One region of the Promicromonospora sp. NPDC023987 genome, then DNA from elsewhere that is predicted to be linked to it. Evidence: predicted binding sites of a transcription regulator. Region 1 holds the regulator's gene; each other region holds the start of a gene.

Region 1 (2,263 bases):
GCCCTGCACGACGTGAACCGGGCCAAGGTGGAGGCCGAGGTGCTCGACCTGCAGCACGGCCTGATGTTCACGTCCCAGGCGCAGGTGGTCGGCTCGGACGACGTGGCCGTCTGCGCGGGGGCGGACGTCGTCGTCGTCACGGCCGGGGCCAAGCAGAAGCCCGGGCAGACCCGGATCGACCTCGCCGAGGCGACCATCGGGCTGATGCACCAGATCCTGCCCGGGCTGGTGGACGTCGCGCCGGACGCGACCTACCTGATGGTGACCAACCCCGTGGACGTCGTGACCTACGCGGCGCTCAAGATCTCCGGCCTGCCGCGTGAGCAGCTCTTCGGCAGCGGCACCGTCCTGGACTCGTCGCGGCTGCGGGTCGTGCTCGCCGAGCGCTGCGGCGTGGCCGTCGGGAACGTGCACGCGTACATCGCGGGGGAGCACGGTGACTCGGAGATCGCACTGTGGAGCTCCGCCACGATCGGCGGTGTCCCGCTGCTGGACTGGGCTCCGCTGGGCGGCAGGCCACCGATCGACGCAGCGGTGCGTGCGGAGGTGCACCACGAGGTGGTCGACTCCGCGTACCGGATCATCGCGGGCAAGGGGGCGACCAGCTACGCCGTCGGCCTGGCCGGAACCCGCATCATCGAGGCGGTCCTGAACGACGAGCGCCGGGTCATGCCGGTGTCCTCGCTGCTGGACGACTACCACGGCATCAGCGACGTCTGCCTTTCCGTGCCGTCGCTCGTGGACCGGCGCGGTGTCACCGACACGGTGCGGGTCCCGATGTCCGACGACGAGCTGGCCGGCCTGCGTGCCTCGGCGGACAGTGTGCGGGCGGTCCAGCGGCGCTTCGGCTTCTAGAAGCAGCGAAGGTCTCGACAGGCTCGACCACCGGTGCGTACCCGTTGGTCGAGCCCATCCGTTGGTCGAGCTTGTCGAGACCCTTACAGGCTGCGCAGCACCGCGACCACGCGGCCCAGGATCTGCGCCTCGTCGCCCGGGATGGGCTCGTAGGCAGGGTTCTGCGGCAGCAGCAGCACGTGGCCGTCCGCCTGCTTGAACGTCTTGACCGTGGCTTCACCGTCGATCATGGCCGCGACAATCTCGCCCTGCTCGGCAACGTTCTGCCGCCGGACCACCACCCAGTCCCCGTCGCAGATCGCGGCGTCGACCATCGAGTCACCGGCGACCTTGAGCAGGAACAGCTCGCCGTCGCCGACCAGCTGGCGGGGGAGCGGGAAGACGTCCTCGACGACCTGCTCGGCCAGGATCGGACCACCGGCGGCGATCCGGCCGACCAGCGGGACGTACGACGGCGGCGGGGTGCTGGCGTCGTCGGGCACCGAACCACCCCAGTGGACCTGGCCGCTGCGGCGCGGCTCGGGCCAGTGGATCTCGCCGCGTGTCGGCTTGTCGACCTGGTCCGCCAGGGGTTCGACGAGCTCCATCGCGCGCGGCCGGTTCGGGTCGCGGCGCAGGAAGCCCTTCTTCTCGAGCATCTGGAGCTGGTGCTTGACGCTCGACGGGCTCGCCAGCCCGACGGCCTCGCCGATCTCACGCATCGACGGCGGGTAGCCCCGCGTCTCGAACGACTGCCGAATCGTGTCCAGCACGAGGCGCTGCCGTTCGGTGAGGCGGTCTGTCGGAGAGATCGTGTGTACGTCAGCGACCGCCTTGTCGCTCGGCGCGTCCAGCGTGGCGACGCCAGGGAGTGTCATGTCGACAGCTAGTGCCGTGTCGGCGGCTCTCGTGTCGCTGGTCCCGTCCCGTCCCGTCATGCCCGTGCCCCTCCCGTTCCGACAAATGTTCTCTCGTGCGTCACCCACTCTAGATCACAAACTCGCTCGGCTCAAACGAATGTTCGAGCGTGTCTCGACATCGACGGTGTCCCGTGCTACACAATGGTACGGGCGTTCGACGAACGCTTGTATGAACGACAAGAGCTCAGTCACTCTTCGAGGAGGGGCCATGGGGGACGTGATCCCGCTGCGGCAGTACACCCCGACGTATGGACAGGCGTACGCGCCGTCGTATGGCCGGGCCTATGTACCGGTGTCTCGGCCGACCGTGGTCCCGGCGTACCGGCCGGCCCGGGAACGCACGATCGCCGACCGGCTCGGGCTGTCCGGTCTGCGGCTCACCCGGCGCGGCCGGGTGACGCTCGTGCTGCTGGCCATGCTCCTGCTCGCGCCGATGATCACCTGGGGCGCGACGGCGGTCGCCAGCTCACCGGGCGAGCCGACGGAGGTGCGGGTGCACGCGGTGCAGC
Region 2 (2,263 bases), on a different contig from region 1:
CGTTGAAGTCGGCTACCTCGGCGTACACGCCGGGGCTGCCGGGCACGGCGCAACCGTCGCCCCAGCTGATGATGCCGACCAGGATCTGGCCGCCGTCGTCGTCCGGCGCCATCAGAGGACCGCCGGAGTCACCACTGCACGTGTCGACGCCGCCGTTCTCGAGGTCGCCCGCGCACAGCATGGTCTGGGCGTCGAACTCGCCCGGGTAGGCGTCGGAGCAGGCCCCGTCGTCGACGAAGGGCAGCTCGACCCAGCGCGCGACGGTCGGGAAGCCCTCGCCCGTCTCGCCCCAGCCGACGGCCTCGAGGGTCTCGAACTCGGCGGGGTCCACGCCGACCTCGATCGGCTCGACGTCGACCGGCTCGTCGAGCAGCAGCAGCGCCCAGTCGTTGGCGCCGTCGACCGGCTCGCCGTAGTCGTGGGCGATGTGCAGGTCCGCGACCTCGGTCTCGACGAGCTCGTCCGACTCCAGGTCGACCGAGCCGGAGAAGACCACGAGCGCCTCGGGGTCGTCCGCCACGTCCTCGACGCAGTGCGCGGCGGTGAGGACGACGGACTCGGTGATGACCGAGCCGCCGCAGAACTGCCGGTCCCACGGCGTGCTGTCGCCGGTGGAGCCGACCCCGACGAGCCAGGGGTACTGACCCTCCTCGGCGGGCTGGCCGCCGACGACCAGGGGGCGGACGTCGTCGTCACCGGTCGCCGCCTGGGCGCTGGCGGCGAGTCCGGTCCACGCGAGCGTCGCAGCGGCGAGGCCCGCGCCGACGCGGATCATGCGATTTCGCTTCATGTCCACTGTGATCCTTTCGGGGTGGAGGTGAGGAGCAGGCCGTCTGGCCGTCCGTGCCGAAAGGTAGCCAGTCCGTCCCGGGACCCGTCCCGCTGCGTCCGTACTCAGCTGTCTCTTCGGCGCGCCTATCGAACAGCAGTGCTATATGATGGTGCTATGACGCGAAGCGGTGAGGTGCCATCCCGAACGGCCGACGGGCCTGACCCGTCCGTGCCGTTCGACGGCGTCACCACCGACGTGGCCGGTGTCCGGGCGGTCCGCGACCTGTTGGCGGGGATGATCCTGCCAGGCGGCACCGACACGGCCTCGTCCGTCTCGAAGCAGGTGCGGTCGCAATGGGTGGATCTGCTCGGGGAGCTGGAGGCGGTGAAGGACGCCGTGACCGCGACCCAGGCGCGGTTGGCTGTCGCGCTGTCGGAGGCGACGAAGGCCGAGGAGGCCAGGCTGGGCGTCCGCGCGGAGCGGCGGGGGCGCGGTGTGCCGAACCAGGTGGGTCTTGCGATGCGATGCAGCCCGCACGCGGCGGGCTCGTTCCTCGGTACGGCCCGGGCGTGGGTCACGGAGATGCCGTTCACGTTCGACGCGCTGCGTACGGGCGTGCTCTCGTCGTGGCGCGCCACGCTGCTGGTGCGGGAGACGGCGCACCTCTCGGCCGAGGACCGGGCCCGGATCGACGAGGAGATCTGCGGGCCTGCCGGTCTTGCGGAGCTGGCCCGGATGGGGACCAAGCGGCTGGTCGCTCGCATCAAGGAGCTGGCGTCGCAGCTGGACGTGCACGCGTGTGTGCGGCGGAACGCCAAGGCCGAGGCAGAACGTTCGGTGTCCGTGCGTCCGGCGCCCGACCTGATGGTGTACCTCACCGCGCTGGTCCCGATGCGGCAGGGGGTGCAGGCCTACGCGCAGCTCAAGGCGCACGCCGACGCCGCCAAGGCCACGGGTGACGAGCGTGGTGCCGGGCAGATCATGGCCGACACCCTGATCGAGCGGGTCACCGGTCGAGAGCCCGGACACGCGGACGATGTGCCGGTCACGATCAACCTGCTGGTCTCTGACCGGACTCTGCTCGCTGACGGTGACCAGCCCGCCGTCGTGCTGGAGGGCGCTCCCGCAGGGGCGGGCGCCGTGCCGGCTCCGGTGGTACGAAGCCTGGCCGCACACGGGATCGATGCGGACGCGGCGTGGCTCCGTGCGATCTATGTCGACCCGCGTGGGCGTCTGCTGGCGACGACGTCGGCGTCCCGGTTCCACCCGCAGGGCCTGGCCGCGCTGCTCCGGGCCCGGGAACAGGGGATCTGCGGCACGTCGTGGTGCGACGCGCCGGTGCGGCACATCGACCACGTCACGCCGCACGCAGCGGGCGGCCGGACCAGCTTCGACAACGGGCAGGGGTTGTGCGCCCGCTGCAACCACGCGAAGCAAGCGCCCGGATGGGGGCAGAGGGTCACCGAGGTCGACGGCCGGCACGCCGTGGAG
Region 3 (2,263 bases), on a different contig from region 1:
AGCAGCTCCTCTGCGGGGCGGGCCAGGCGGTGGATCTCGTCGATGAACAGCACGTCCCCCTCCTCGAGGGAGGACAGGACGGCGGCGAGGTCGCCGGCGTGCTGGATGGCGGGACCGCTGGTGAGCCGCATGTGCGCGTCCAGCTCGCCGGAGATGATCATGGCGAGGGTGGTCTTGCCGAGCCCGGGCGGGCCGGACAGGAGCACGTGGTCCGGCGGGTTGCCGCGTGCGATCGCCGCCTGGAGCACGAGGGAGAGCTGGTCGCGCACGACCCGTTGGCCGACGAAGTCGTCGAGCCGCTTGGGACGGAGCGCGGCCTCGGCGGCGCGCTCGATCTCGTCGGCGCTCGGTGCGACGATCCGATCCCGCTCGCCGGTCGCCCCGGTCCCGGTGGTCGAGCCTGTCGAGACCTCACCCACGGTGGCCTCCCAGCAGACGCAGCGCGGAGCGGAGCGTGCCGGCTACCTCGTCGGCGGCCACGGCGTCGGTCCCTGCCTCGGCCAGGACCTTCGCGACGGCGTCGTCGGCCTGCTTGGCCGGCCAGCCCAGGCCGGCGAGGGCCTCCACGACGCGCTCGGAGTGGTCGGCCGCGTTCACGGTGGTCTCCACCGGCGAACCGGTGGCCGAGCCGGTCGGGGCCCCGGACGGCGGCCCGAGCCGGTCGGCGAGCTCCAGGACTATGCGCTGGGCGCCCTTCTTGCCGATGCCGGGTACGCGGGTCAGCGCGGCGAGGTCCTCGCCGGCGACCGCACGGCGCAGCGCGTCCGGCGTGTGCACGGCGAGCATCGCCAGCGCCAGACGCGGACCGACACCGGACACGGTCTGCACCACCTCGAACACGTCACGCTCGTCGGGGTCGCCGAACCCGTACAGCGTCATCGAGTCCTCGCGGACCACCATGCTGGTCGCCACCCCGGCCGTCTCACCGACACGCAGCCCGGCCAGCGTGGTGGGCGTGGCGTGCACCAGGTAGCCGACGCCGCCGACGTCGACCACCGCTCGGTCGAGGCTCACGTGGGCAACGGTTCCCGTCAGCGAGGCGATCACGGGCTCCCCCTTCTGTGCGTCCGGACACGGTCGATGCCCTCTGGCGGCTGAACCTGCCGAGACCTGATCGAACGTTCGTGCGAGGAGCGTAACAAGGCGCGCCACTCCCCGGAGGGGGCCACGCCGCGCAACCAGCAGGTCAGCGGCGGGGGCGCTGCTTGGCGGCCTGCTCCGCCGCCGCCCAGGCGCGCTGCGCCGGGGTGAGCTCGTGCCGGTCTCCGCCCTGCAGTGCACCGGCCGGCCGCCACAGGTGACAGACAGCCAGGGCCAGCGCGTCGGCGGCGTCGGCGGGGCGCGGCACCTCGTCGAGATCGAGGATCCGGGTGATCATGGTCGCCACCTGCGCCTTCTCCGCCCTGCCGGACCCCGTCACCGCCGCCTTCACCTCCGAGGGCGTGTGCAGCGCGACGGGCACGCCCCGGCGGGCCGCTGCCACCATCGCCAGGCCTGCCGCCTGGGCCGTCCCCATCACCGTGCCGACGTTGTGCTGGGCGAAGACCCGTTCCACGGCGACGACGTCGGGCACGTGCTCGTCGAGCCACTGGTCGAGGCCGTCCGCGATCTTCAGCAGGCGCAGGTCGGTGGACAGGTCCGCGTCCGAGCGGATCACCCCGACCGCGACCATGCGGGCCCGTCGCCCGGGCAAGGAGTCGACCACGCCGATACCGCACCTGGTCAGACCTGGATCAACTCCGAGAACGCGCATGGCGTCAGATTCTCACGACGCCGGGGACGGTCTCGACAGGCTCGACCAGCGAGATCAGCCGGACGTCACTCGTCGTCGTCGAGCGCAGCCATGACCTCGTCGCTCGCGTCGAAGTTCGCGTAGACGTTCTGCACGTCGTCGCTGTCCTCGAGCGAGTCGATGAGCCGCATGATCTTGCGGGCGCCGTCGACGTCCACCTCGACCTGCATCGACGGGTGGAAGATCACGTCGGCGGAGTCGTACTCGATGCCGGCGTCCTGGATCGCGGTCCGCACCGGGACCAGATCGGTGGCCTCGGTCAGGACCTCGATGACCTCGCCCTGGTCGGTGACGTCTTCGGCGCCCGCATCGAGCGCGGCGAGCATGACCTCGTCCTCGCCCACCCCGTCGGCCTTCGGCACCACGATGAGACCCTTGCGGGAGAACAGGTACGACACCGAGCCCGGGTCTGCCAGGTTGCCGCCGTTGCGGCTGAACGCAAGGCGAACCTCGGACGCCGCGCGGTTCTTG

What was found. Region 1 encodes LexA, which represses DNA repair genes until DNA is damaged. Its sites were predicted from a motif close to TCGAACANNTGTTCGA; they were not measured.
Region 2: a site for LexA is predicted at 919-934, ahead of AB0F40_RS04150 (DUF222 domain-containing protein). Genes of this name have one in related genera too.
Region 3: a site for LexA is predicted at 1,115-1,130, ahead of ruvA (Holliday junction branch migration protein RuvA). Genes of this name have one in related genera too.

The regions. Positions count from the first base shown of each region.
Region 1 covers NZ_JBEZZF010000002.1:88,241-90,503, forward strand. The annotation lists gene AB0F40_RS01825 (L-lactate dehydrogenase) at 1-855, shown strand, start outside; gene lexA (transcriptional repressor LexA) at 939-1,712, opposite strand; gene AB0F40_RS01835 (hypothetical protein) at 1,963-2,263, shown strand, end outside.
Region 2 covers NZ_JBEZZF010000005.1:57,455-59,717, reverse strand. The annotation lists gene AB0F40_RS04155 (serine protease) at 1-790, opposite strand, end outside; gene AB0F40_RS04150 (DUF222 domain-containing protein) at 1,067-2,263, shown strand, end outside.
Region 3 covers NZ_JBEZZF010000025.1:31,094-33,356, forward strand. The annotation lists gene ruvB (Holliday junction branch migration DNA helicase RuvB) at 1-359, opposite strand, end outside; gene ruvA (Holliday junction branch migration protein RuvA) at 412-1,047, opposite strand; gene ruvC (crossover junction endodeoxyribonuclease RuvC) at 1,187-1,753, opposite strand; gene AB0F40_RS13350 (YebC/PmpR family DNA-binding transcriptional regulator) at 1,819-2,263, opposite strand, start outside.